3 regions of the Jeotgalibaca sp. A122 genome follow, and region 2 is predicted to be linked to each of the others. Evidence: predicted binding sites of a transcription regulator. Region 2 holds the regulator's gene; each other region holds the start of a gene.

Region 1 (10,387 bases), on a different contig from region 2:
CTGAAACCAGGAAGTGCGATTATTACAACGACTTCGGTTCAATCCTTCGACCCTAGTGATCCGTTAATGGATTATGCGGCAACGAAAGGTGCAATCAGTAATTTTACGGTTTCGTTGTCTTCCTATTTTGCGGATAAAGGTGTTCGGGCGAACAGTGTCGCTCCGGGACCGATTTGGACGCCGCTACAATTGGATAATGGTCAGTTGGAGGGTGCCATTCCTGAATTTGGTCAGAAGAGTCTGTTGAAACGTGCTGGTCAACCAGTTGAATTGGCGCCAATATATGTGTTGCTCGCATCTGATGAAGGAAGTTATATTACCGGTCAAATTTATGGTGTTACCGGTGGACAACCGATTGGACTATAAAAATTTAAAAGCGCGAACTTCTTGGGGATTTTTCCCGGAAGTTCGCGCTTTTTATTTGTATAATCACAACAGGTGCGGCGATTAAAAAAATCCCGAGCCCGGAACGCCGCTTTTTTTCCGAAAAAGCGGCGTTCGTGACCTGCGTGGTGCCCTTAACGCCGCACTTTTCCAAAAAATGCGGCGTTAAGAAATTTTTTTCGAGCTTAAAGCCGCACTTTGGACACTTCCCACATCACAATCTCACCTCGCGCCAATGTTTCAGGCACTCGGATGATGCGTTGATTGGAGCTGCCCCGAAATTGAAGCGTCAAATCTTTTTTGCTCAGCTCAAACCTGCCATCAACGAGTACATCAATCATTGCTAACAGTTCTTGCTTGTCGTCCGTCTCCGCTTGGAGCTCTTCCCAGGTGTATCCGGTCCAGCTCCAGATATCTTTGCGATCCCCAAAGCGTTCACGCACCTTCTTGACCAATGGCAATAAAATCCCGGTATTCAAGAAGGGTTCACCGCCCAATAAAGTCAGCCCCTGCACGTAATCATGTTCCAAATCGGACAAGATGCGTTGTTCCAATTCTTCTGTGTAAGCTTCACCATAGCTGAATGACTGCGCTACTTTGTTGTAACACCCTTCGCAAGCAAATAAACAACCACTCACATATAGACTATTTCGCACACCCTCGCCATCGACGAAATTAAACGGCTTGTAACTGGCGATTTTTCCCCGCGAATATATTTCTGAAGTCCATTCACCCGGTTTCGGATTTCGCATGTTCTCGCCCTCCTACATATGCTTCTTGCGTGCTGAAATTTCTTTGTGGCGGCCGTATACCATTGGTCGTTTTTGGGGATTACCCAAATAGCCACACGTCCGTTTCACTACATCACACGTATCTGGATTATTATTTTGGCATTTTGGGCATTCAAAGCCCCGCTCGGTAGGATCAAATTCCCCGACATAGTCACACTCAAAGCACTTATCAATTGGCGTATTTGTTCCCAAATAACCGACTTTATCGTAAGCATAGTCCCATACTGCTTCCAGTGCTTTGGGATTTTGGCGGATATTTGGATACTCACAGTAGTGAATAAAACCGCCGGAAGAAAAGGCCGGGTATTCTTTTTCAAAATCAAGCTTTGCAAACGGCGTTGGTTTCTTACGGACATCATAGTGGAAGCTATTGGTATAGTAGCCTTTGTCGGTAATGTCTGCGATTTCCCCGAATTTTTTCGTATCCAATTTACAGAAGCGGTCCGTCAAACTCTCACTCGGCGTTGCATACACACTGAAATGATAACCGTAGTCATTTCCCCACGTATCACAGTTACGCTTTAATTCATGTAAAATATCCAGGGTAAATGCTTTGGCTTCGGTATTGGTTTCCCAATCCGGACCGTAGAACACAGTTGCCACTTCGTATAAACCAATATACCCCAGAGAAATAGTCGCGCGTTTGTTTTTGAAAAGTTCATCCACATCCTCTTCGGCTTCCAGTTTGTGGCCCCATGCCCCGTTCATATATAAAATGGGTGCATTTTCCGGCTTCGCCTGCTTCACGCGTTCGACACGGTAAACGAGCGCATCCTTCGCAATTTCTATGCGTTCTGCCAGCAATTGCCAAAATTGGTCTCTATCTCCATTCGATTCCAGGGCAATACGCGGCAGATTCATTGTTACAACGCCTAAATTCATGCGTCCGCTAGCCACTTCGTTCCCTCGTTCATCTTGCCAACTTTGCAGGAAGGAACGACATCCCATTGGCGCTTTGTAGCTACCTGTTAATTCGACCAATTTGTCATAATTTAAAATGTCCGGATACATCCGCTTCGTCGCGCATTCCACCGCTAACTGTTTAATATCATAGTTTTGATCCGTCGTGCGTAAATTCACACCATCACGAATACCAAAAACCAATTTAGGGAAAATGGCCGTCCGCCGCTCTTTACCGAGTCCCTGAATACGAACCGTCAATATGGCTTTTTGAATCTCACGTTCATAACGATTCATTCCCAAGCCGAAGCCAAAAGTTACAAATGGTGTTTGTCCGTTCGAGGTATAAAGTGTATTTACTTCGTATTCTAAACTTTGCATCGCGTCATAAATATCTTTTTTCGTTTTTTCCCATGCGTAGGTTGCTTGTTTTTCTGGGTGCACCCATTTTTTTGCGTCCGCCATGTGTTTTTGTTCATTCAATTCTGCATACGGACTCAACAATTCGTCAATCCGGTCTGCGCTCGTTCCACCATATTGGCTGCTGGAAACATTGGCAATAATTTGCGCCATTTGGGCCGCAGCGGTTTGAATGGATTTCGGCTTTTCCACTTCGGCGTTACCGATTGAAAATCCATTCTCAAACATATACCTGAAATCGATCAAGCAGCAATTTGTCATGGGGGAGTAGGGATGATAATCCAAATCATGGTAATGAATATCCCCGCGTAAATGTGCATTCTCAACATGTGGTGGTAACATCCGCAAGCCTACTGCTTTCGCTGTAACACCAGCTGTCAAATCGCGTATGGTGTTAAAAACACGACTATCCTTGTTCGCATTTTCATTTAAAATGGTCTCATCTGCCTGGATTAGTTGTTGAACGCGCGACTCGATGTTGCGTTGTGCTTGTTTCTGCTTCCTCTTTTGAGCTCGGTAATGACGATAGTTTTCTGCAGTTTGTTTTAATTCATTTTTTGTTAGCGTTTGTTCAACCAATTCGTGAATATCTTCGGTCGAAATATGATGGCCTGATCTGGATAAGATAGTCGTTTCGATTTCTGCAACGACTGCATCCATCTGATGCTTCGCTTCGCTGTTGCCTTTCCCATTCATTTGATTCGCTTTTTCGATAGCTGCGACAATTTTATCCGACTTGAATGATACAATGCGTCCATCCGTTTTAAGAACGTGTAACGCAATATTTTCTTGACTAGAGACTATTTGAGACACTGTTTAACCCTCCTGATGATACTATATATAGTGTTTTTACATACTTTAACCACTAAATGTTGTACCTAATTTATCACATACGTATTTGTGAGTAAATACACAAAAAGTAAGCAAAAAAAGAACACCTCTAAATCAAGCGATTCAAAGGTGATTCTTTAGGGGGCTAGAAACCGGGTTCTAGGCTGTCTCTTTCGTCTGAGTTGTAGAATTGACGCCAATCGATAAAACCAGCATCCAATCCTCTCAACAGTACTTCTGCCGTTCCAATGTTTGTAGCCAAGGGAATCTCATAAACGTCGCTTAAACGGATTAATGCAGTAACGTCTGGCTCATGCGGCATGGAAGCCAAGGGGTCACGCAAGAAAATCACGAGATCCATTTCATTTTCGGAAATAAGGGCACCAATCTGTTGGTCACCACCAAGGGGGCCGGATTTGAAACGGTGAACGTTCAAGCCTGTTGCTTCCGTTATTCTTAACCCCGTTGTTCCAGTAGCAAACAATTCATGCTTCTCTAAAACCGGTTGATAAGCTGTACATAGACGAATCATTAAATCTTTTTTACGGTCATGTGCAATCAATGCAATTTTCATAAAGTGTTACCTCCACTCGTGATGATAAATTTAGTATATCACTTTTCAAAATTTTGTCGTGAAGATTTCATACTTTCTTCATAATTAAGCGCTAATATAACAGTAAGCCAATCACAAACAATCTTTTAATTCTTTGCTCCTCCAAGTAAAGAACAACTCCTTAGAAAGAAGCAACCCAGCCGGGTTGCTTCTTTTTTATGATCGGCTTGGTATTAAAGTGATTCCTGCCACCAAAGGCAAGTATTGCCCCTTATTCAGAGCATCCACAAACCAATAAAGCTGTTCTGGTAAGGGTAAACTAAACGTCGTCATAACTGGATGCAGTACCGCAATAATCAATGTCGGTAATGCTACAATAAAAAATAACGAAGCATCCTTCATTTTAAAATTACTCCAGACAAAAACCAATGATAGATATAATCCTGTTAAAAATGGTAACGCGAATTGCAGCCATGCATACAAAACTCTATCATCCGGCGTCGTTAGTCGCCACAAAACATTTTTATCGAGATAGTCATGACCAAATATAACGACTATCAATCCCGCCAACCAGATAATATTCATTAGCCAAGGGTTTTTCTTATTTCTCCGCATCCTACACCTCTTATTTGTTTTTCTACCATTATACCAAATGAAAAAGGTCAGGACGGCATTGTCCTAACCCTTCTTTAAATATTAGTGTCTTCCGGTATGTGGATCGTTGTCATGCAAAAGCGATTCATCAACATCTTCATTTGCTAAACCACTATCAACGACGCCCTCTCCCGTACTTGTAATAACATTCGAACGCATCGCATCAGTCGCATCCAGCATTGCCTGGTTATCGACCGGCTTATCCATATACTGGCTTTCTTCTTCATACTTTTCGTTCAACAAGCCTTGCTTGGTTCCCTTTACCAAAACGAGCACGCAACCCTCTTCAAGATCCTCTTGGTAGCCGTAAAGCGGGTCGTCGTCCGTTCGATAATCAGGCATTGGTCGGTTCTCAATTGCTATCGAGTCTTTAACCTCTTGCCACAATTTTTCTTCAGTTGTCACTTCTGCTTCTGTACTTTTCGCATATGTCGGCTGGAAATTTTCATGGGTTATCAAAGTGATATCTTCGTTGGTGCAACCTTTTTCCTTCAACTGTCTGATGATAGCCACCACTTTTTCAACAGAGTCATAACAGCCCACGATATATCGGTTTCTAAGTATCATCTCAATGCCTCCCTAGAACTTGTTACCTTTATTATAACGGTTTCATAATCATCTCCCAAACCATACCCCTTTTCTCATTTTGCAAAAATTGAAACAATTCAAAAGTTGTAGTAACATGAATACATAATGAAAGCGTTTACTTTTTAAGAACTATCAATATGAGTGGAGATGGGAAAAACATGCTAAATCTAAATGATAAGGTCGCAATTGTAACAGGTGCTGCAATGGGTATGGGAAAAGCAACCGCGGAATTATTTGCTCAAGTGGGCGCCAAAGTTATCATCGCCGATTATAACGAAGAAGAAGGCCAAAAAACGGCAGATGGAATCAGGAAAAATGGCGGTGAAGCTACCTTCATTAAAGTGGATGTATCAAAAGAAGAACAAGTTAAAAATCTGGTAGAAAAGACGGTAGAAACATATGGACGTCTAGATGTCGCCGTAAACAACGCAGCCATTACGCCCGATGATAAACCAATCGCAGAGATGGATATGGACTACTATGACCGATTAATGTCCGTCGATTTGAAGGGCATCATGCTGTGCATGAAATATGAAATCCAACAAATGCTTAAGCAAGGTGGCAAAAGTTCTATCGTCAATACTTCATCTGTCAGCGGCTTACGGCCCCAACCCGCTAATCCTGCTTACGTCACTGCAAAACATGGCGTGATTGGTGCGACGAAAGCAGCAGCAATGGATTATTCATCCAAAGGCATTCGCATCAACACTGTTTGTCCGGGTGCAATCGATACGCCCATGTTGCAAAATGCTCTCGTCCAATTCGGCCTTGATCCCGTTGCCTATGCCAAACAACTGAGTATGCTTGGGCGCTTTGCCGAAGCAGAAGAAGTTGCACAAGCGAACTTATGGTTGTGTTCAGATTTATCATCTTACGTTACCGGTGCCACCATTGCAGTTGATGGCGGTTATACCGCGATGTAAGAGCAAATCTATAAAATAAATATAGAGGAGGTTGGATTTCTGTGCCCAACCTCCTCTATTGCGTTATTTTAAAGATACACAGTAAGTAATTTAATCAAAAATAGAAAGGTGAACTCTGCCTTTAACCGCAGGCAGCGGAGATTTAGGATCACACTACCTTTCTGCTGTTAACAGCATGGCCTTTTGTATGGTCATTCTTCTCATTTTCATATAAATTCCACCTCTTAAGATTATTAGATACCATGATGCTAAAAATCAGGCGGTTTCTTTTGATGATGCTGAAGGACGTAATTCCATTTTGAAAAGGTTTCTCTACTATATAAATAATTCATAAGCAGCTCCTTTCTAAAACAAAAAAAACACAAAGGTCACTTCTCCCTGTGCATCATCGACCAACTATTCAATTTTTTTGGCAAAGGTTGCGGACAAACACTCATCTGAACGGATTTCTTAATAAATGCAGCCATGTGATTACCTCCCATTTTTCAGTATAAAAGACTTAAAAATGTTCGAACCTTTGCTTAGCTCTATTATAAGACAGTTATTTTTTCTTTTCAATGATTTCACTTACTTCAAGTTTTTCCCTTTTCGTGATAGTATTGAGCAAAGCCATTAAAAACAAATGAGGAATAAACATGAATATACGAAAAAAACTACAGCAAAGTAAACGCATCGTCATTAAAATTGGAACAAGTTCCTTGATGACTGCAAACGGCAAAGTGAACTACCAACAATTCGACCGCCTCGCTTATGTCCTTTCTACCCTTAACAAAGACGGCAAGGAAATTGTCCTGGTTTCTTCTGGCGCGATGGGAGTTGGCTTGGACAAGTTGAATATTTCCAAACGTCCCGTTTCGATACCCGGGCAACAAGCAATTTCCGCCATCGGACAATGCGAGATGATGAATCTTTATTCCCGTTTCTTTTCCCACTACAATCAGACAGTTGGCCAAATCCTGCTAACACGCGACATTATCGAATTCCCGGAAAGTTTAAAAAATGTAACCAATACCTTCAACGCCTTAATTGAAATGGGTATTATTCCCATCGTAAATGAAAATGATACGGTTGCGGTTGAAGAGTTGGATCACCAAACAAAATTTGGTGATAATGACCAGCTTTCCGCAATCGTGGCAAACATCATCGACGCCGATTTATTAATCATGCTTTCCGATATCGATGGGTTCTATGACCAAAATCCGGTCAACAACCCAGATGCCACCCTCTTTCACACGATTTCCCAAGTGACTGATGAGGAAATGGCGAAAGCTGGAGGCGAAGGTTCTTCCTTTGGAACAGGTGGTATGATCACCAAGCTCAAAGCTGCCCAGTACTTATTAAAAAATAATCACGAAATGATCTTAGCCAAAGCAGAGGATCCCACCATTATCTTTGATATTCTCAAAGGTCATGAAATCGGCACTTATTTCTCTAACCAACCTGAATTGATCAAGGAGGAAACGACTGAATGAACAACATGCTCGAAACAATGGGTAGGCAAGCAAAAATAGCTGCCAATATCCTCAGAAAAACCAAAACAGCTCAGAAAAATAAAGCTTTGCTTGCAATGGAAGCTGCCCTTTTGAAAAATCAGGAAGCAATCATTGAAGCCAATGCCATCGATATTGCAAACGCCCAAGAGCGGGGATTGGCAAAACCAATGATTGAACGCTTAACTTTAAATCCTGCCCGTATCCAATCCATGGCGGAAAGTATTCATCAAATTGCCGGATTACCAGATCCAGTGGGTTATATTGAGGAAATGAAGACAAGTGAAGATGGCCTGCGCATCGGTAAACAGCGTGTGCCATTAGGTGTCATCGGGATTATTTATGAATCTCGCCCGAACGTCACTGCGGATGCCGCTGCTCTTTGTTTCAAATCCGGTAACGCTGTTATCTTACGCGGCGGGAAAGAAGCCCTGGCATCAAACCAGGCCATCCTGGAAGCAATGCGTGAAGGCTTGAGAGCGGCTGAATTGCCCATTGAAATGATTCAACTGATTACTGACCCTTCCCGTGAACTTGCGACAGCCTTTATGCAAATGAATGACTATTTGGATTGCTTGATTCCACGTGGTGGCGCAGGCCTGATTCAGAATGTTTTGAAAAACGCGACTGTTCCGGTTATTGAGACAGGGGTCGGAAATTGCCATTTGTATATCGATAAAGAAGCAGATTTGGAAATGGCAACCCGTATTTTGATAAATGCAAAATGTGACCGCCCTTCTGTCTGTAATTCCATTGAAAACTTGCTTGTTCACTCGGATGTGGCCAACCGCTTCTTGCCTGTATTTGCCGAGGCCCTAAAGCCTTACAACGTGGAAATACGTGGGGATGAAAAGACAATGTCCTTAATCCCTGATGCGATTCTGGCAACGCCTGAAGACTATGATACCGAATTTCTGGATATGACATTGGCGGTTAAAGTCGTCAGTCATTACGATGCTGCCGTTTTGCATATTCAAAAACATTCCACTGGTCATTCAGAAGTCATCGTGACCGCTGATTACCAGACTGCGCTTGCATTCTTGGAAGACATCGATGCCGCTGCAGTTTACGTTAATGCCTCGTCGCGCTTCACAGATGGTGGTTGCTTCGGACTTGGTGGCGAAATTGGCATCAGCACCCAAAAATTACATGCCCGTGGACCAATGGGATTAGCTGAACTTACTTCCTACAAGTATATTGTTTTTGGAGAAGGACAAATTCGCGGTACGACAGGAAATGAATTTGAATGTTAAAATAGAGCAGAGTGGGACAAAAGGCGTTTAGCCCCGAATCACTGGAGCGAATAATGCTCAGATGGTCGCAGACCTTCTGAGCATTATTCGTGAAGTGAACGTCGGGGCTGCCTTTTGTCGCACGTTTAGAATAGAGATATTCGCATATAGGAAAGAGGCTGGTACAAAAGTCCCAGCCTCCTATTTTTGTTTAGAGGAGAAAAATAATGACACGAAATATAGCAATTATCGGTGGTGGGATTGTCGGCGCGACTGCAGCCTATTATTTATCCCGCCAAGGACATCAGGTTACGGTATTTGATGAAGGAACAGGGCAAGCGACTTCTGCTGCAGCTGGTATCATCTGCCCCTGGCTATCAAAACGACGCAATAAAAAATGGTATCGGCTGGCTTCAGAAGGAGCAGCTTTTTATAAACAGCTATGTGAGGATTTGGCAACGGATGGCGGAGATTCTTCTTTCTATAAAGTTTCCGGCGCCATCTTATTAAAGAAAACCCCTAAAGCGACACAAGAGCAATATGAATTAGGCTTGAAACGGCGGGAAGATGCACCGGAAATAGGCGATTTGAAAATCCAGAGCCAGGAAGAACTGCTTTCCTTGCTTCCTTCAATCCAAACCCAGGAAAATGCCCTATTCGTTTCGGGCGGTGCACGTCTGGATGGCGGTGCTATGGTAGCCGAATTGCTGGCGCAGGTTGTGAAGAATGGTGGCACTCTATCGAAAGGGTGGATTGATTTGAATGAAACCTTTTTAAAGCAATTCAATGCGGTTATTCTGGCTACCGGAGCCTGGTTACCCCAAACCCTGGAGCCCCTCGGTTATCAAGTCGATATTCGTGGGCAAAAAGGGCAACTCGTCGTGCTTCAAACCGATGATGTTGATAACGGAGATTTACCGGTGATTATGCCCGAAGGTGAAATTGACGTTTTACCAATCGGGAATGGCAAAGTTTTTGTCGGGGCAACACATGAAAATGACAAAGGATATGATATAACCGTAGAACCCGATATCATCAATCACTTGATTGAACAAGGCGAAGCCTTATTTACGCGTTTACAAGGTGCCCAAACAATTGAAGTAAAAGTAGGAACCCGTGCTTATACTTCCGACTTTAGTCCTTTCTTCGGCTATGTTCCCGGTCAACCCCATCTATTGGTTGCTAGTGGCTTGGGATCATCAGGTCTAACCACCGGACCACTCATAGGTTATCAATTAGCACGGTTAGCTGCTGGGCAAGAAGCAACCCTACCGCTGGAAGACTATCTACCGAACCATTACATTGTTCTCAGAAAGTAATTTCAAATAGGCTTATCGTTTTAAATACCAAAATTTATCCCTTATAATGAAACTATATTGCGGAGGAGGTGAAAAAAATGATCAAAGAATTTAAAGAGTTTATTATGCGTGGTAATGTTTTGGATTTGGCAGTCGGGGTAATTATCGGGGCAGCTTTCTCTGCTATCGTAAATTCATTAGTTGCTGATATTATTACACCATTAATTGTATCTATGACTTCTCAAGCAGATATGAGTGATTTGGCTGTCAAAATCGGGACTGCTACCCTCACTTACGGAAACTTCATTCAGGCTATCATCGAC
Region 2 (10,387 bases):
CCGCTTTTTTGCTGAAAATGCGGCGTTAAATTATTTCCTGAGCTCGCATCGCCGCACTTTTCCCAAAAATGCGGCGTTCCAGATTATTTTTTCTTCTGAACGCCGCATCCAGTCCAAATAAACAAGGGTTTGGCAAATAACTCCCGGCCCCGCCTATTTAACCGAATATTTGCTTCGTAAACGTGCTCAAAAAGGCAGCCCCGGCGTCACTTCACGAATAAAGCTTAGATGGTCTGCGACCATCTTCCGCTTATTCGCTCCAGTAATCCGGGGCTAAACGCCTTTTTTTCCACTCTACTGTTTGTTATTTAAAGTTCTTGATTTCGTCTTCAACGGACGCTAAGTACGCGTCTGATCCCATCGTATTCATTTCTTTTGAACCGTAACGGCGAACAGTCAAAGTATTTTCAGCAACTTCCTTGTCCCCTATTACGATTTGATAAGGAATTTTTTGTGTTTGGGAGGTACGGATTTTGTAACCCATTTTCTCGTTACGATCGTCCACTTCCACACGCATCCCCATGCGGTCCATTTGTGCTTTCAATTCATAAGCGCGATCAGCATGGTGTTCCACACTTACTGGAATGATGGTTGCTTGGACCGGCGCCAACCAAGTTGGGAATGCCCCTTTGTATTCTTCAATCAAGTACGCTACAAAACGTTCCATTGTCGAAATAACGCCACGGTGGATAACAACCGGACGGTGGTTATTTTCACCATCTTCACCCACATAAGTTAAATCGAAACGTTCTGGCAATAAGAAGTCCAATTGGATTGTGGACATCGTTTCTTCCACCCCAATGGCTGTCTTGAATTGAACATCCAATTTAGGTCCGTAGAAAGCTGCTTCGCCGACAGCTTCGAAATATTCCAAGCCCATGTCGTCCATCGCTTCTTTCAACATGCTCTCTGCTTTTTCCCACATTACGTCATCATCAAAGTATTTTTCTTTGTCTTCTGGATCACGGTAGCTCAAACGGAAACGGTAGTCGGTAATCTTGAAGTCTTTATAAACATCCAGCACCAACTGCAATGTCCGCTTGAATTCGTCCTTGATTTGGTCAGGGCGAACAAATACGTGCGCATCATTCAATGTCATTTCACGCACACGTTGTAAACCGGACAACGCGCCACTCTTTTCGTAACGGTGCATCATACCCAGTTCCGCGATACGGATTGGCAATTCACGATAGCTGTGAACATCATTTTTATAAATCATCATGTGATGCGGGCAGTTCATTGGACGCAGTACCAACATTTCCCCGTCACCCATATCCATTGGTGGGAACATGTCCTCATGGTAGTGATCCCAGTGACCAGAAGTTTTATACAAGTCAACGTTAGCCATGATCGGTGTGTATACGTGTTGGTAACCCAAACTCACTTCTTTATCAACGATATAGCGTTCCAATGTACGACGGATTGTCGCACCTTTTGGCAACCAGAATGGCAAACCTGAACCGACTTCAGGAGAAATCATGAACAAGTCCAATTCTTTTCCTAATTTACGGTGATCGCGTAGTTTTGCTTCTTCACGCATTTTCAAGAATTCTGCCAAAGCTTTCTTGTCGAAAAATGCCGTTCCGTATACCCGTTGCATCATTTTGTTGTCCGAATTTCCGCGCCAATATGCCCCTGCCAAGGACAATAATTTGAATATTTGGATTTTACCAGTGGATGGCACATGGATACCACGGCACAAATCGATGAAGTTTTCTTGTTGGTAAACAGTGATCACTTCATCTTCTGGTAAAGCAGTAATCAATTCCACCTTATAAGGGTCTTTACCAAAGATTTCCAAAGCTTCAGCACGTGAAACAACACGGCGAACAATAGGATGGTTTTCACGGACGATTTTTTGCATTTCTGCTTCAACGTCTGTCAATTGTTCTTCTGTTAGTTGGTTTTCCATATCCGTATCATAGTAGAAACCTGTTTCTATTGCCGGACCTACCCCGAAATGAACATCCGGGAATAAACGTGTCATCGCATGTGCCAACAAATGCGCACTTGAGTGGCGCAAAATACCCAGAGCATCTTCGTGATCTGGAGTAACGATTTCCAACGTGCCATCTTCTTCCAACGCACGCTCAAAATCAACCAATTCTCCGTTGAATTTACCGGCTAGCGCTTTTTTAGCCAAGCTGTTGCTGATGCTTTTCGCCACATCCTGGACAGTAATCCCTTTTTCAAATGCTTTTACATTTCCATCAGGGAAAGTGATTTTAATTTCTGACATCCTAATTCCTCCATATAAATCATAATAAATACAAAAAAAGTCCCATTTCCAGAGACTCCTCCAGAAATGGGACGTACAAATTGACGTGGTTCCACCCAAATTTAGCTTCCGATAATATCGAAAACTCTTCAGCGCGTTAACGGTGCGGACCGGAACAACATACTAAATTCCGCTGTTCTCTCGAAAGGGGTACAATCAAAAGGTCATTGAGATGTTCCACCAACCCATCTCTCTCTAAAAATGCTCACTTTGGATGCATGTCTTTCTCATCGATTTCATTAATTTCTAGTACATTAAAACACGAACCCACATGAAATGCAAGTCAGGATTAATCATTTAGGCGACGATTTTTGCCCGTCATCTGCACTTCCTGTGCCAAGAAGCGAATCCGTTCCATCAAGCGTTTTGCTTTAATCGGTTCATCATCACCACGGTTGCCCATACGCAAATGTTGTTCCAACTCGGAAAAATTCAAATTCGACGTGAAGAAAGTGGGCAAATGTTCCTGCATCCGATGTTGTAAAATAACACCCAAAATCTCATCACGCACCCACGTTGAATTGATTTCTGCCCCGATATCGTCCAGCATCAAAATATCGCTCTTTTTGATAAGGTCCAATTTCTCGGGAACCGTATTGTCGGCAATCGCTGCTTTCATTTCCTGTGTGAAGGTTGGATAATGCATCATCGTCGTTACAAATCCTTTAAGGGACAATTCATAGGCGATGGCACCCAGCAAGTACGTCTTTCCAACCCCAAACGGCCCATGAATATATAAAGCCTTGTGGAAAGAAGACGGATTCTCTGCATAAGCTTCGATAAAATCAAAAGCGTCACCCAGTACTTCCAAACGTTCTTCCGTTTGTAAAAATTGTTCCATCGTCGCTTTACGGGCTTCTTTGGAAATATTAATTGATTTGATCCGGCTGCGTAATTCTTTTTCGCGCTCCCGTTTAATGGTTGCTTGGTCTGGAACATACACCACATCGATATAGCGTGCGTTGATAGCCAGTTCAGGTTGATAGCCTGGATTTTGACCACTTTCGCCACGTGCGATTTTCCGTTTTTCCTGAACAAATTCATATAACTTCGAATAGCTGTTGGAAATCATCTCCTGTGAAATGATTTCTTCGTTTGCTTCAAGAAAATGACGGACTTCTGGATCAGCTAAAACCGAGCGAACCATTTCCTCATATTGTTTGGAAACATTCGGTTGGTTCATAAAATTTCGAAAACCTTTTCCAATGTGATCCATTAATCATCACCGGCCTTTCTACCACCCCTGAATTTCTTCAGACGTTCATTAAATCGTTTCTGTTCTTCTTCGGAAAGCAACCGCTCGCTCTGGGGTTGCGGTTGTGTACGCGTCGCCCACTCCGGTAATTTTTCAACTTTACGGACGACATTCCGGCCATATTGGCGTACAGTGCGTTTCTCAGCAGCCGCACGTTTTTGACCGACAAACTGCTTCGTTTTATTTATCGCCTCTTCAGGCAGGGTAACCCCGGATTGAACCCAGTCATTCGCGATTCTCTCCGCTACACCCTTGTTCATGGTCGGTTCACCTTGAATCACCAACATGTAATAAGTCAGCATATTCAAAACGCCTGATGATAATTCATATTGGCTGAGCAAAACATTCAACAGATGTTTCTCATTGGAAGTCACCTGTCCATTTTTTTGCGCTTTGATATCGGCGATAAATTGATAAGGTGTCAGCTTTTCCGTCATTAATACCAACTGTACTTCTTGTTCGGAATAACCACCCTTTCTAAGGGCAGCCTCGCGATTCGCGTTTTGTTTTGCGGAAGCTTCAATGGATTGTTCGACCTTATCTTTAATGACCCTTTGGGATAGTCCTTGGCTTGTACTGTCAGATGCCAAGGTTTCCAACTCCTTCGTATCGACAGCGCCCGTTTCCAGGTTCGTTGCCCGCAACAAAAGATTAGCCATCTCCTCTTCTTCAATCCCATAGAGCTTGTTAAGCACCTCAATTTGCTTGCGCAAATCTGATGTCAAAGCCTCGGGACGGAAAAATTGCGTGCCGAGCAATTGCTTCAAGTAACTGAAGTTAAAGCTCGAAATTTCTATTTGTGGTGCTTTGCCTTTCTTCGCCTCCAGCAAAGAGGAAGGTTCCAACGGCACAATCGTTCGGGCCACATCATAAACACCCACAAAAGATTGGGTGATTTTTTGCATATTGATCATATCCGGTTTTTGGAAACTGAATTGCTCTTGCAATCTTTTTAATCGGCTCTCACCCACGTGTTCCCGCAAGAGCATACGCAGTAAATCCTCTTCGAAAAACTGCTGACTGGTTACCGGCATCAAAGGTTCATAAACATATTCTTTTAAGTTATCAGATTCCCGGACATACGTATTCAACAAACCGATTCCTTCCAAACGAACCCGTGCTTGATAAAATTCGGGTATTCCGACATTTAACGTTGCCAGCAATTCCGAATGCATTTTCGACTGCTGTTTCATTTCAAAATCACCTAACAACGTCATGTACAAACTATAGGCATGCGAGCCAATTATCGGTTGATAAAGGAAAGTAATCACGCGTTTATCTACATCTGAGATAAAACACGTTTGCTGGGTAACAAAGGAATCCTTTGGGCTTAAATTTTTCCAAGGGGTATTCATTCATTACGCTCCTCTACATCTGGGCGGTTCTTTTTCTCAAGATTTTGTAATTCAGCCAGGAAGGTTTCCCGATCGGAAAACTGACGGTACACACTCGCAAAGCGGATGTAGGCGACATCGTCAATTTTAGCTAAATGATCCATTACATGTTCGCCAATAACCATGCTTGGAACTTCATTCTCTCCGGTCGCACGCAATTCACGTTCGACTTGGTCGACTATCTCTTCTAATTGTTCCAATTTGATTGGACGCTTTTCACTTGAACGTATCAGACCACGTAATAATTTTTCGCGGCTGAATTCTTCACGGGTACCATTTTTCTTGATAACGAGAAGTGGCGTTTGTTCAATCCGTTCAAATGTCGTAAAGCGATGATGGCATCTTTCGCACTCACGACGGCGGCGAATGGAATTATTTTCTTCCACGGGGCGGCTGTCCACAACTCGAGATCCATTATATTGGCATTTTGGACATTGCATCTTCTCCATACCCCTTTCTAGTCATTTTCTGTAGCTAGTATACCACAATAATGGCTATTTATTTTGATTTTTAAGCCACTTATCAACTTGTTCATAGGTCGCTTCAAGTGAACCATTATTATCAATCACAATGTCAGCCAGATTTTTTTTATCATCAATCGCGATTTGACTGGCCATTCGGTCTTTGGCTTCTTGTTCCGTTAAATTGTTTCGTGCCATCAAACGTTTTTTTTGTACCTCCGGCGTCGTGTATACGACCATAACAGCATCACAATTCTTGTCATACCCAGATTCAAACAGCAAGGGAATATCCAGAACAATTAAAGGGTGTTTTTTTTCTAATAGTTCCTGTGTTTCATTGTGAATTTGTCTCTGGATATGGTTTTGTAGTGTTTGATTCAATACCTGTCTTTTGGCTTCATCGGCAAAAATAATCGAACCTAACTTTTTCCGGTTTAAGGTGCCAACCATATTTAAGATAGCAGGACCAAAATGGGAAACGATACCTGCCAGTCCTTCTGTTCCCGGTTCAACGACTTTCCGTGCCGCCAAATCAGCATCCACCACCGGAATGCCCTTTTCGGCAAAATATCGCGACACCGTTGATTTACCGGTCGCGATACCGCCTGTTAAGCCTAGTATAAATGTCATCCTTTGGGCTCCTTTTTTTCATACAAATCGATGGAACCTTGGCAATGCGGGCAATAGTGGGTCCCACGCTGCGCCACTTTTGTCTTTTCAATCGGCGTGCCACATCTCGGACAAGCCTGGTTTGTTTTACCATAGACGTTCAATTTTACCTGGAATTTACCCGCTTCACCCAGCGTATTCTTATAGGTACGGATAGTCGTCCCGCCGGCTTCCACCGCATTGGCAATGACGTCGATAATCGCATCACGAAGGCGCTTGGTCTCCCCTTCGTTCAATTGATTCGCTGGTTTCATGGGGTTGATTTTTGCCTGAAATAACGACTCGTCTGCATAAATATTTCCGACCCCTGCAACCACATGTTGATCTAGAATCACTGCTTTAATCGAGCGTCCGGTCCGCGAAAGTTTATCGTGGAAATTATCCAAGGTAAATTGGATAGGTGTCGGCTCAGGACCCAGATTCTCAATGGGTGCATATTTTTCTTTTTTATCAATCGGCACTAAGGAAAAACGGCCAAATTTTCGAACATCCAAGTACCGCAAATCGCGGTTATCCGCTAAATGAAAAACAACATGGGTATGTTTTTGATACGGCTCGCCCGTTTTCGTAACGGTAAATTTGCCTTCCATCCGTAAATGGGAAATCATCGCCCAGTTATCCAATAAAAAAATTAAATACTTGCCACGCCGTTCAATCGTATGAATCTGCTCCCCGATCAATTCTTCCTGAAAGCGTTCAGAAGAAAACGGAGGGGTAATCATACGATTCCAAAAAACATCCACACTCGTAATGGTTGCGCCCGCCACGAGTTGGTTCAAGCCTTTTCGAACCGTCTCAACTTCTGGTAGTTCCGGCATATGCATCTCTTCTTTCTTTTTCAAAATTCGTGATTTGATACTTTTGACTCAACTTAAGGGCTGGTAGCCACATCACCAATACCAGTGAAGCCAAGACTATAAACAATGTCCAGGCTACTTGATATCCTCCGGTTAAATCGAAAATCGTTGCCACAGTAATCGATCCCAGGGTCATCCCTGCTTGTTGGGCACTTTGTACCATGCCATAGGCGCCCGCGTAATTTTCTGGTGTATACAGGGAAGCCACCAATAAGGGTCCCACTACGGTTCCAATGGAATTGGCTGTCCCGAACAAAACAGCGGCTAAAACAGCAGCCCATGCCTGGCTCGAAAATAACATAAATGCATAAACCAGTGCCAGTGAGCCCGCACTGTATATGATCGCTACTTTAATGCCAAATTTATCATCCAGCCAGCCCAACAACAATTTACCAAAAATTCCGACAATCGAATAAACCGAGATTAATAACGACCCAAACGCAGCACCGTGCCACAAAGTGAAAGCCCGGGGAAATTGTCCCAGTCCCCCACCATTTATCAATCCCGCAAATAACATCCCGATAATCAACAAAGTGAAAAATGATTTACCTACTGACTCCCGTCCACTCAGATAAATTTGCAGACTATCAAGAACCGGGGATTTATTTATTTTTCCGTTGCCAGTCAACTTCGTGAGCCCTTTGTCTTCTGGTAGGCGCTGATAAATAAAAAGCGAAACAGGTATACCAATTGCAAGCAACATCATCCCATAAATCAGATACGTATTTCGCCAGCCATAGTTTGAAATCCATTTGGAAACGAGTGGACCAAAGATGGCCCCACCCACGCTCAAGCCAGTCATGGCTAGGCTCATGGCTTTTCCACGTTGAAATTCAAACCAATTACTGACCATCATGGCAACCGGAATGATACCGACAAAAACATATGAAATGCCCATTAGAATCGAGATTAAATAATAGACCAACAGGTGATTCGAAAAACCCAGCGAGGCAATGGCAACGCCATAAACGATTGTCATTGCCAAGTGAATTTTCTTGAAATGCCTCGTACTAAGTAACCGTGATGCGACAGGTGCCAACAAAATACCGACACCCTGCATCATGGTATTCGCCAATGTAAACTGGCTCAGCGAAACACCCGTGTCTTCTGTGATGGCTGTGGCAAATAATCCCGTTAAAGAAACAGCGATTGGTGCCGAAAGAGCTAAATATATGACCGCTCCTAGAACAATCATCCATCCGTAAAAAGGTGATGCCTTTTTCATTTGAATCTCCTCCTTGGAAACGACCCCGTGCCTTTAACTACTTCGCTTCGTACCAGCTATTTCCATAATGACTATCCACCAACAAAGGTACCGATAAAGAGACTGCGTTTTCCATAATTTCCGGCACCAGTTTTTCAAGTGTTTCAATTTCTTCAGGTGGACATTCAAAGATCAACTCATCGTGTACTTGCAGTAACATGCGTGTTTTCAGATTATTATCTTTTAAAGCTTTGTTCATCCGGATCATCGCTACTTTCAGAATATCAGCCGCTGAACCCTGAATAGGTGAATTGATTGCCGTTCTTTCGGCAAAAGAACGCAAGTTGAAGTTGCTGCTATTAATATCCGGTAGATAGCGACGGCGGTGGAACAAGGTTTCCACATAGCCTTTTTCTTTCGCTTCCGCAACGATATCCGTCATAAATTGTTTAATACCGGGATATTTTTCAAAATAAGTGTCGATGAACGCCTTTGCTTGTGGTCTGGAAATGCCCAAGTTTTGGGAAAGGCCATAATCGGAAATCCCATAGACAATCCCGAAGTTTACAGCTTTGGCCTGACGACGCACATTGCCGGTTACTTCCTCTTCGTTTTCAATACCAAAGACGCGCATTGCTGTAGAGGTATGGATATCCTGACCTTCAACAAACGCCTCTTTCATGTGTTCGTCTCCAGAAATATGGGCTAATACCCGTAACTCGATTTGCGAATAGTCAGATGCAAAGATTTGCCAGCCCGGTTCTGATGGCACGAATGCCTGACGGATTTTACGTCCTTCTTCCATCCTGACCGGAATGTTTTGGAGGTTAGGATCATTGGAACTCAAACGACCGGTCTGCGTCAGTGTCTGTGTATAAATAGTATGGATTTTTCCAGTTTCAGGTTTGATGAATTTCAACAGTCCTTCAACGTAGGTTGATTGCAATTTGGCCAATTGGCGATAATCCAGAATCATTTGGGCAATCGGTGCCGAGGCACTTAGTTTTTCCAAAACATCCACAGCTGTTGAGTAGCCTGTTTTTGTTTTCTTGATAACCGGTAAGCCCATTTTTTCAAAGAGGATCACACTCAGTTGCTTAGGCGAATTGATGTTGAATTCTTCACCCGCTTCTTTATAAATATCGGCCTCAATATCAGACAAACGAATGGCGAATTCTTCTTTCATGGTTTCCAGTCGTTCTGGTTGAACAGTAATACCGGTCATTTCCATTTCCGCTAAAATAATTGCCAAAGGTAACTCCATATCAAAGTACAAATCGGTCAAGTTATTCTTTTCAAACTCGGCAAGCAATTGTGGTCGGAGAGTCTGGATAGCCTTGATTTTACGGGCCAAATGTTCGAAAACAATAGCTTTATCTTCAGGAACAGCTTGTTTTGCCCCTTTACCGTAAACCGTTTCGTCATAAGAAACTTCCGTGTAGCCATATTCCTGTGCAATCGCCGCAATATCCCGACCTGTGTCTTTGGTATTGATGATGTAGGAAGCCAATACCGTGTCAAAGTCAATCCCGTTCAGTTCGATGCCTGCATAGTGCAACATGACTTTCGTGCGTTTTGCATCATAGACGGCTTTTTTCATTGTGGCATCATTCGCCCAAGTTTTGAAGACCTCACTATTTTTGACAGTTTCGGGTGTAGCGGTATAAATGGTGTTTTCATCTCCCCATGCCACAGCCACAATCTTTCCATAGTGATAATTATCTTCCAACATTTCAACATACAAAGTCATTTCTTCCGTAAAATGTGCCTCGGTAATAGCATCCAGTGCAGTGTAAGTAATGGTTTCGAAAGAATCGGAAACATCCTCTTCCGTATGATCCAATTCGCGCAGGAACGTGTTAAAGTTCATTTCGCGGTAGAAAGTAGCTAATTGCTCTTTATCTTCCCCTGAAAGTTTTAAATCTTCAAGTGCGTAGTCAACAGGTGTAGCGAGGTCGATGGTCGCCAGTTTTTTACTCATGAAGGCTTGCTCTTTATCGTTGATCAGGTTTTCCTTCATCTTGCTTTTTTTCATGGCGTCGATATTTTCATAAAGGTTTTCGATACTGCCATATTCCTTCAATAGTTTCAATGCTGTTTTCTCACCGACTTTGGTTACGCCGGGGTAGTTATCGGAAGAGTCACCCATCAGGCCTTTCATATCAATGATTTGAAGGGGTTCTATACCCATTTCTTCACGGATTGATTCCGGTGTGTAACTTTTTAAATCGGAAACGCCTTTGACAGTGATATCAACCCGCGTTTTATC
Region 3 (10,387 bases), on a different contig from region 2:
CACAACTAATATATTACCATTAAATAATCATTTACAAAAGATTTAAATTGCCAATTACTTAACAAAACCAAGTTAATTTAAAAAACTTACGGGATAAATATAAAGTTATTTATAAAATAAACCGATTTCATTTCTTTGCTTTTTCATTCACAAAAGTCAGCTTCCTTGATAAAATTATTTTATCTAGGAAGCTGACCTCGTAACATTTATTTAGTTTGCCTTCTCCATCATAACAACTGTCTCAACATGCAATGTTTGCGGGAACAAGTCCACTGGCTGCGCTTCGGTCGCTTTGTAGCCTTTTTCATCGAAGATTGCCAAGTCACGTGCTAATGTTGCTGGGTTACAGCTGACATAAACGATACGTTCTGGATTCATTGCGACTGCTGCATCTATAAATGAAGCTTCCAATCCTTTACGTGGCGGATCCACTACAATGACATCCGCTTTAACATCATTTTCTGCCCATTTAGGCAGTAATTCTTCAGCTGCACCTACTTCAAAAGTCACATTGCTAATGTTATTTTCTTCGGCGTTGCGTTTCGCCATTTCAATTGCATCTGGAACAATTTCCATCGCAAAAACGTGCTCTGCTTTTTCGGCCAAAGCCAATGAAATGGTTCCAATTCCACAATAAGCATCCACAACCGTTTCTTTTCCAGTTAGTTGCGCTGCATCTACAGCTAATTGGTAAAGTTTTTCCGTTTGTGTCGGGTTAATTTGGTAGAAAGATTTAGAGCTGATTGCAAATTTATGGCCTAACAAGTTATCATGATAAACATCTTCTCCATAAAGAACGATGTTTTCTTCACCTAAAATAACATTTGTCCGTTTCGGGTTGACGTTTTGAACGATGCTCACAACTTCTGGTAATGCTTCACGGATATCTGGAATAATTTTACTTAGGGGGAATAGTTTCGCAGTACGCGTAACCAAAACAATCATCATTTCCCCTGTGTAATAACCGCGACGAATCATGATGTGGCGGATATTCCCGATATTTTTTCTTTCATCGTAAGGCTTAATACCATATTCTTGCAGGATATCACGCACTTTGACAATCGCTTCATCGATCTTTGGATCCTGGATATGGAAATTCTCCATTGGAATCAATTCGTGTGTGCCTTTACGGAAGAATCCCGTCACTAATTTGCCATCTTTGCCACGTACAGGGATTTGCGCTTTGTTACGGTAACCCCAAGGATTACTCATACCAATTGTTTCATGAACCTTGATATTTGGTAATTTTGCAATACGTTTCAAGTCTTGTGCGACCATGTTTTGTTTAAATGCCAGTTGCGCACTGTAACGCATATGTTGTAACGGCATTGTTCCAACGCGCGTACCGAGTACATCGATAGTTGGAATGCGGTCCTGTGAAGTAGTCAAACGTTCTTCAATACGGGCATAACCATATGTTTTACCTACTTTTGTAACTTTGACTTGTGCTTTTTCGCCAGGAAGTCCGTCTACCACAAACAAAGGAAAGCCGTCTACTTTGGCAACGCCTAATCCTTCAGAAGTTAAATCTTCAAATGTAACGGTTAATTTATCATTCTTTACTACTGGTGGTGCTTCATAATTTTTTTTCATAATTTCTCCTTATTGGTGCCTGATAGGTGAGAGGGATTCATTTGAATTATACAAGCTTATAGTATAACACGACAGAGGCGATTACCACTCATTTATTTTTCTAAATTTGCAATTTCCTTCAAAAGTTTTGCTGTATGATTGTTCAGCTCAGCCGGGGAAGCATAGTCGGTCGTATTTCCCAAAATACGTATATGCTGATGCAAGTTACGGAAAGTGACAGGGCCTGTCCCTCCGAACTCGCCATCCAGATTAAGTAAAAGAGGTTGTTGATCCAATGATTCGGCTGTTACAAATGAAGTATGGATATATTCTACTTTGGGATGAGTGATGTGCTTTCCATTTTGGATAATCATCCCCAGTATTTGCAGAATTTCAAATATGCTGGCAGTCTTGATAATGAAAAGCGTAAACAAACCATTTCCCATCAACATATAAGGGTCGATATTTTCAATTCCGCCAACCGATTTTGTGAGTGCCACAAAATACATGGAGGCTTCTCCGACAAAAACGCCCGCTTCATGTTCTATTCGCATTTTGATAGGTTTAACCAACAGCAATTTTTCTGCACCTTTTATTAAATAGGCTAAATAACCAAAAGCACCCTTCAGGCGAGGTGGAATCCCATAGGTAATGTCCGATAAATAGCCGCCCGCAGCAATGTTGACAAAGTATTTATCATTCGCTTTCCCTACGTCCATGGGAATCGCCTGTCCTTTAGCAATAACTTTAGCCGCCTCCAGTAAATCACCTCGTGGGATTTTCAAGGATCGGGCCAAATCATTGGTGGTTCCAGCTGGGATAATGCCAATAAGTGGCCTCTTAGGTAAATTGCTGATACCATTGATAACTTCGCTGACTGTTCCGTCTCCGCCCGCAGCAACGATTAATTCAAAGCCTTCCAGGGCCGCCCGCGTCGCTTCTTTAGCGGCAGACCGCGGTTCAGGTGTTGTTTCGTAGGTACTCGTTTCATAACCGGCCTCTTCAAGAATTCTGAGGATAGCCACCAAGTATTTCGTGATTTGTTCCCGACCGGATACTGGATTATAAATCACTCTTGCGCGCATGTCACACCTCCTTGTCCTTTAAGATAATTATACAATAATCCTTGTACAAAAGAGCCTTGAAATGGTATGCTCTATCTTGTAATTATTTCCACGAACTCCCCCAACTTCCCATAAGTTGCTCAAATTAAATTATAAAATGCATAACTTCATGCTTTCATCCGATTACCAAAATTTCTGATGATACTTTCCTCTAGCAATTAATCCGAATCTCCCTTAATATATGTAGTAGTTATATTGAACAACAAACACAACATGTTGTGTTTATATAAAGATTGAGGAGTGATTCGAGTGGCTACTGAAATAAATTCCACTTTAAAACATGGCTATGAACAATTGAACAGAGACATAGAACAATTCGAAGCAGTATTCCCTATTACAGAGGATATGCACATTACTTATAGTGGTGTGGCGCGCTTAGTTATGTTGGACCGTTACTCTTTCAAGGATACAAAGAAAACAACCCTTAAAGAAGGCGACTTCGTATTATTGACCGTTAAAGAAGACCCTAAGTATCCAGCACGTGGTACAGGTACGGTCATTTCCTTGGACTGGGATAAAGGTGAAGCGCTCATCCAGGTTTCTGAAGAATACCGAGCAACGATTGACTCCTTCAGTGAAGCAGAAGATGGTATCGTAAAACGCGCAATTATCACATTGGATAAACCGTTAGAATTATTCTATGAACAAATTGCAATGCGTAACGCGCATGGCTTGGCCCAGGTTGAAATAACACCAGAAAAACGTTATGAGGCTTTTGTTAAATTCTATGAAGAACAAAAAGTTAAAAATTTCATTCCAGCTGGTCGGGTTTTATATGGAGCAGGTTCTGGAACAGACGTAACATACTTTAACTGTTATGTGATGCCAATGGTTCCCGATTCACGTGGCGGCATTTCCGATCACCGTAAAAAAGTAATGGAAATCATGAGCCGTGGTGGCGGTGTTGGTACGAATGGTTCCACTTTACGTCCGCGTCATGCATTGGCACGTGGAGTAAATGGCCGTTCATCCGGTTCTGTATCCTGGTTGGATGATATCGCGAAATTAACCCATTTAGTTGAACAAGGCGGTTCTCGTCGCGGTGCCCAAATGATCATGTTGACAGACTGGCATCCAGACATTATTGAATTCATCATCTCTAAAATGCAAAATCCGCGTATTTTGCGTTATATCATCGAAAATTTCGAAGATGAGCAAATTCGTACATTAGCACACAACAAATTGAAATTCACACCCTTCACACCTAAAGAAACAAACATGTATACAGGTATCGTAAACTACAAGAACATCCCTGGTCATGGCGGATTCGATCATTCCGTCATCCGCGAAGCAGAATTAAAACTTCGTGATGGTGGTACATATACAGTAAATGATGCAGAATTTTTAACAGGAGCAAACATTTCTGTGTGTATTACGGATGACTTCATGGATGCGGTAAAAGCAGACGCAGAATATGAACTTCGTTTCCCGGATGTTGAAAATTACTCAAAAGAGGAAATGGCACATTACGATGCTGAGTGGGTAAATGTCGGTGATGTACGCGAGTGGGAAGCTGCTGGCAACGCTGTTCGCGTTTACCGGACTATTAAAGCCCGTGAGTTGTGGAAATTGATTAACGTTTGTGCGACTTATGCTGCTGAGCCAGGTATTTTCTTTATCGACAACGCGAACAAAATGACTAATGCACAAGCATACGGTCAAAAAGTTGTCGCGACAAACCCTTGCGGGGAACAACCTTTGGCTCCTTACTCTGTATGTAACTTAGCTGCCGTTAACTTGGCAGAAATGGTTAACAAAGATTTACAAATGGTTGACTTTGCGAAATTGGAAAAAACAGTTCGTATGGGTGTCCATATGCAGGATAACGTCATTGATTCAACACCTTACTTCTTGGAAGAAAATCGCAAACAAGCGCTTGGCGAACGTCGGGTAGGTTTGGGAATCATGGGATTGGCTGATATGCTGATTTACTGTGGTGTACGTTACGGTTCCAAAGAAGGAAACCAATTAATCGACCAAGTATTTGAAACAATCGCAGTGACTGCTTATGAGGAAAGTATCGAGTTGGCTAAGGAACGCGGAAGCTTCCCATTCCTGGTTGGTGAAACAGGTCGCGAAACACAACAATTACGCGAAAAGTTTGTTAACTCCGGCTACATGAAACGCATGCCAGAACATGTTCGTGAAGGCGTCTTGAAATATGGTATCCGTAACTCTCACCTCTTGACTGTTGCGCCTACTGGTTCGACTGGTACAATGGCTGGGGTTTCCACTGGTCTAGAACCTTACTTCAGTTTCTCTTACTTCCGTTCTGGACGGTTGGGTAAATTTATTGAAGTGAAAGCTGAAATCGTCCAAGAATATTTAGACCGTCATCCAGAGGCGGATCCAAATAACTTGCCAGACTTCTTTACAACTGCAATGGAATTGGCTCCAGAAGAACATGTTGATGTACAAACAACCATTCAACGTTGGGTAGATAGTTCCATTTCTAAAACCGTAAACGCTCCTAAAGGTTACACCGTGGAACAAGTAGAAAAAATCTACGAACGTTTGTATGATGGTGGTGCTAAAGGTGGAACGGTTTACGTTGATGGAAGTCGTGACTCCCAAGTATTGACTTTGAAAGCAGAAGAAAACTTGTTCGAGGACAATTACGAAGCAGACGAAAAAGAAGCAGCAAAAGTAAACAAGGATAAAACTTTCTTGGTTGAATCCATTGTCGACCTGGAATCGACAGACGTAACGATCGGTAACGAAATTGGCGATACTTGCCCAATTTGCCGCATCGGAACGGTTGAAGATTTAGGTGGCTGTAATACATGTAACAACTGTGCTGCACAATTGAAGTGCGGACTATAAGATAATAGTTGAAGCGAGAACCTATCATGGTCCTCGCTTTTTTTGTTATTCTTCTTTAATTCCTTCAGCAATTAATACGCTATTCCTAAGTGCATAAAGCGAGCCACCTAACATGGCACAACCGGAAAATAGCATGAGCCAGGAAATCGGGACGCGATCAGCCAGTGGACCGAATACAAGCATTCCAAGCGGCATGGTGATGGTAGAAATCATGGTTTGGACACCGAAGACGCGGCCCAGAAAAGCATCCTCCACTTTCTCTTGCATCAATACCATGCTGGGTGCGTTGAGCATAGGGACGACCAAACCGATAATCCCCATCATGGTCATGTATATCCAAAAATCGGGAATAACTCCCATTCCAAGCGTACAAACCGCCATAACGATGACGCTCCCGATAATGGTATGCATACGATTCTTAAAACCAGACCAGGCCGCAATAATTGCACCGCCTACTATCATCCCACTGGAAAAAGTCACTTCCAGTGCCGATAAGCGCCAGACATCATTACCAAAGGTCCGTGTTACCTGCAAAGGAGAAAGGAAAGCCGGGGGCACGAACATAATAAAAATAAAAGCATAGTAGATGAACAAATTGCGGATAAAAACATGGTCACGGATATATATAAAGCCTGCTTTCATTTCATCCAGGTAACGGCTCTCCATTCCGATCGGTTCTTTTTCGGGAGTAGCGACTCGCAGGAAAAACACGACAATAATGATTGCCAAGACAGCTGTTATAACATCAATCATGAAAATTTGCGCCAACGAAAAATAATTGAGCAACAATGCGCTAATCATCGGTGAAATCAAGGTTACCATTGCTTGAATGGTCCCGTTCAAGCCGTTCACCCGCATCAACTTATCCTTGGAAACGATTTGCGGGATAATCGCACTTACGGCTGGCATCTGAATTCCGCTACCAAAAGCACGAACCGATGAGGCCACCAACAAAACCCAGATGGAGTCGTAGCCGCTGGCAAAAAGGAAGACGAGAAATAATGTCGAAAGCGCAATGAATGCATCAGAGAGGGCAATAAGGTTTTTACGGTTATAACGATCGGCCCAAACACCGGCAAAAGGGGAAATGAAAAAGGTGGGTAAAAAACCAAAAATTACAGCCAAGGTCATGACAAACCCTGATTGGGTTGTCAGCGTCAGGTGCCAGGTAATGGCATATTGGACAATAGAGGAGCCGATTAACGATACCGTTTGGCTACTTAAAAATAAAATGATATTTCGTTTCCATTGTGAAAATTGATCTCTATCCATACGTGCTCCTCCTTCCTGAATGGAAGTCGTCCTCTTTTTCACTCTTGTTCGACTGGCTCCCCCGCTTCAATCACGACTTTATCGCGGAAAGCCAGCAACGCCACTATAATCATCACGAGCCCGGTAAAAACCAAGATATCTGTAATCGCAAGGCGGTCGGCCAAGGGACCAAAAATAGCCATTCCGATGGGAATCACGAGATTCCCGAACATGGTAGCCACGCCGAAAACCCGACCGAGATAAGCTTCCGATACTTTTTCTTGCAGGAGCACCATACTTGGTGTACTTAAAAGAGGGACCACAAGTCCCACAACACCCATCAGGCTGATAAAAAACCAGAAATTTTGAACGAGACCCATGGATACACCACTCAAACCAATCAAAAAGGCCGAGAATAAAACGGAGTGCATCCGATTGCGAAAGCCTCCACTAACGATGACCACCCCACCGCCAATAATCATACCTGCTGAAAAGGCAATTTGGAGGGTCGATAAACGCCATACCTCGTCACCGAAGACGCGCGCAACATGCAAAGGAGATAAAAAATTGATTGGTACAAACATCAAGAAGGCAAAGGCATAATAACCAAAAAGTTTACGAATAACTACATGATCACGGATGTAGGTAAAGCCGCTCTTTAAATCCTCGATATAGTAGGTCGTTGGTACTTCCCTTGCCTTTTTATGGACGGGAATTTTAATAAAAAATCCAACAATAATAATCGCAATCAGAGCAGTGATAACATCAATCATAAAAATAGTCGCCAATGGTAAATAATTCAATAAAAACCCACTTATCATAGGCGAGAATAAATTACCCATGGAATTAATGGTTCCGTTCAACCCATTGATGCGCATTAACTTTTTTTCCGGTACAAGTTGGGGGAAAACCGCGCTAACTGCGGGAGATTGGATGCCTGAACCAAAAGCCCGAATGGATGAAATGATTAATAAAACCCAAATAGAATCATAGCCCCTATAAAACAGGATAGCCAGAATCAACGTTGCGATTGCGATGAAACCATCTGCCATGACAATAACTTTCTTGCGGTTAAAGCGATCCGCCCAGACTCCGGCAAACGGCGCTATAAATACAGTAGGTAAAAAACCAAAAATAACGGCCAAGGTGAGTATGAATCCTGATTTTGCCGTCAGGGTTAAATGCCAGGTGATGGCATATTGCACAATCGTTGAGCCAATCAAGGAAATGGTTTGGCTGAAGAGAAACAAACTGATATCCCTTTGCCACTGTGCTTCATAGTATTTGGACATGGTTTCACCTCCTAGCCCTATTTTACCACGCTTCCTTGCCAACCCGTATTACTTCGCAACTTTTAAAATCGTGGTATACTGTTACCAATTAGAATTAAAAGGATTGAAAGATATGACAAGAGAAGAAATCATCAGTAAACTTGCCCTTCTGCCGGATTTACCAGGTTGTTATATCATGAGGAATGTTGATAACGAAATCATCTATATCGGGAAAGCAAAAAATTTACGCAATCGCGTAAAATCCTATTTCCAACAGAAACACGAAGGAAAAACGGCTTTGCTCGTGGCTGATATCGATCATTTTGAATTTATCGTGACAAAGACCAACAAAGAATCTTTGTTACTGGAAATCAGTCTCATCAAACAATACCAACCAAAATATAATATTAAACTGAAACAAGGGACGATGTACCCTTATTTAAAAGTGACCAATGAAAAAGACCCGCAGCTTATCATCACTTCCACGGTGGAGGATGATGGCGGCATTTATTTTGGCCCTTACCCGCACGTTTATGCAGCGACCGAAACGCAACAATTTATTCAAAAAGTCTATCCTTTACGTAAATGCGCCCGTAATGCGAAGCGGGCTTGTTTGTATTACTCGATGGGTCAATGTATTGGGTGCTGTGACCATGAGATTTCTAAAGAGGAATATGCTGCGCAAATTCAGAGAATTTCCCGTTTTCTGAATGGCGAAGTAAAAGAAATCAAATTGAACTTGGTCGATAAAATGCACAAAGCTGCTGAACGCATGGATTTTGAACAAGCTGCCGATTATCGTGATCAAATTCGTTATATTGAAACAACCGTTGAAAAACAGACGATTATGTCTCGTGACTACACAAACCGAGATGTCTTTGCTTATCATATGGATAAAGGTTGGTTGTCGATTCAAGTGTTCTTGTTGCGACAATCAACAGTCATCAAAAGGGAGGCTGCCCTTTTCCCTTGTTATGGGACACCCGAGGACGAGCTCCTGTCATTTATCATGCAGTTTTATCAAGAGCAAAATCATATTTTACCTAAAGAAATTTTGGTCCCCGAAGGTGTCGATACAGAATTGTTGGCGGAAACTTTGGAAACAATTGTACGCGTTCCGAAACGTGGTAATAAAAAAAGTATTCTTGACTTGGCAACCACTAACAGTGAATTAGCGTTAAACGAGAAGTTTCTATTGATTGAGCGCTCTAACCATAAGACTGTGGGTGCCATTCAAGAGTTGTCAGAAGCGCTTGGAAATGAGTATATAGAGACGATTGAAGCCTTTGACCACTCGAACATCCAAGGAACAAACCCGGTATCTGCCATGGTCGTATATAAAGATGGTAAGCCCGATCGAAAAGCATACCGCAAGTATAAAATTAAGACAGTCGAAGGAAGCAACGAGTTTGCGACGACACAAGAAGTTATCCGTCGTCGGTATACGCGCTTACTGCGGGAACAAAAACCCTTGCCTGATTTAATTTTGATGGATGGTGGTAAAGTTCAAGTTCGTGCTGCAAAAGAAGTTTTGGAAGATGAGTTGGGACTGGATATCCCGGTTGCCGGGATGGTAAAAGACAACAAACATAGAACGGCTTCTTTGTTGTACAATGATGAAATCGTAGAACTCGACCCACGTAGCCAAGCTTTCCACCTCGTCCAAAGAGTCCAGGAAGAAGTTCACCGTTTTGCGATTACTTTCCACCGTCAAGTACGTGGCAAGAACAGTTTCTCTTCGCAACTTGATCAAATTGACGGTGTCGGTCCAAAAACCCGCAGCAAGGTGATGAAGCATTTTAAAACAATGAAAAATATGCGTGAAGCGGATATAGAAGAGTTCAAAAAGCTTGGTATCCCGGTTAAAGTTGCTGAAAATATCCAAGCTGCCTTCAATGAATGAGTGCCGAATAAGTAGCCGCGTGGTATACTTAGTTCACACTATTTAGGTTGTAACAAAGGAGGAAAAAAGATGAGATTAATCGTTGATAGTGCTTGTGATTTATCTTTATCTTATTTAGAAGAACACAATGTAATTGTGGCTCCCCTATCCGTTATCGTAGATGATAAAGAATATGTAGATATGATAGAGATCAGTAATGCACAAATTTATGCATTAATAAAAGAAGGTAAACATCCCCGCACAAGTCAGGTGCCATTAGAAAAATTCGACTCTGTGTTTCGTAAGTTAGCGGCTGAGGGTGAGAGTGCTATTTATATTGCTCTATCATCAGAGTTATCAGGAACTTATCAAGCTGCGGTTTTAGCAGAGTCACACGTAAAAGAAGACTATCCAGATTTCGATTTACGCATCATTGATTCCCGTCATGCTTCTTTAGGGATTGC

Evidence for each region. Region 2 encodes NrdR, which represses ribonucleotide reductase genes. Its sites were predicted from a motif close to ACACNATATATNGTGT; they were not measured.
Region 1: nrdD (anaerobic ribonucleoside-triphosphate reductase) is a predicted target of NrdR. The motif match lies at 3,327-3,342, and genes of this name have one in related genera.
Region 3: ACTU7M_RS11180 (vitamin B12-dependent ribonucleotide reductase) is a predicted target of NrdR. The motif match lies at 2,903-2,918, and genes of this name have one in related genera.

Annotation. Positions count from the first base shown of each region.
Region 1 covers NZ_JBQPRB010000001.1:517,675-528,061, forward strand. The annotation lists gene ACTU7M_RS02445 (SDR family oxidoreductase) at 1-366, shown strand, start outside; gene nrdG (anaerobic ribonucleoside-triphosphate reductase activating protein) at 570-1,136, opposite strand; gene nrdD (anaerobic ribonucleoside-triphosphate reductase) at 1,149-3,308, opposite strand; gene mgsA (methylglyoxal synthase) at 3,472-3,900, opposite strand; gene ACTU7M_RS02465 (hypothetical protein) at 4,096-4,494, opposite strand; gene ACTU7M_RS02470 (hypothetical protein) at 4,576-5,100, opposite strand; gene ACTU7M_RS02475 (SDR family NAD(P)-dependent oxidoreductase) at 5,280-6,044, shown strand; gene proB (glutamate 5-kinase) at 6,686-7,516, shown strand; gene ACTU7M_RS02485 (glutamate-5-semialdehyde dehydrogenase) at 7,513-8,787, shown strand; gene ACTU7M_RS02490 (NAD(P)/FAD-dependent oxidoreductase) at 8,994-10,085, shown strand; gene mscL (large-conductance mechanosensitive channel protein MscL) at 10,163-10,387, shown strand, end outside.
Region 2 covers NZ_JBQPRB010000005.1:37,126-47,512, reverse strand. The annotation lists gene thrS (threonine--tRNA ligase) at 305-2,239, opposite strand; T-box leader at 2,304-2,518, opposite strand; gene dnaI (primosomal protein DnaI) at 2,568-3,494, opposite strand; gene ACTU7M_RS06845 (replication initiation and membrane attachment family protein) at 3,494-4,888, opposite strand; gene nrdR (transcriptional regulator NrdR) at 4,885-5,367, opposite strand; gene coaE (dephospho-CoA kinase) at 5,422-6,018, opposite strand; gene mutM (DNA-formamidopyrimidine glycosylase) at 6,015-6,875, opposite strand; gene ACTU7M_RS06825 (MFS transporter) at 6,853-8,139, opposite strand; gene polA (DNA polymerase I) at 8,177-10,387, opposite strand, start outside.
Region 3 covers NZ_JBQPRB010000015.1:9,733-20,119, forward strand. The annotation lists gene rlmD (23S rRNA (uracil(1939)-C(5))-methyltransferase RlmD) at 211-1,593, opposite strand; gene ACTU7M_RS11175 (diacylglycerol kinase) at 1,686-2,657, opposite strand; gene ACTU7M_RS11180 (vitamin B12-dependent ribonucleotide reductase) at 2,946-5,519, shown strand; gene ACTU7M_RS11185 (MFS transporter) at 5,565-6,791, opposite strand; gene ACTU7M_RS11190 (MFS transporter) at 6,830-8,062, opposite strand; gene uvrC (excinuclease ABC subunit UvrC) at 8,175-9,944, shown strand; gene ACTU7M_RS11200 (DegV family protein) at 10,014-10,387, shown strand, end outside.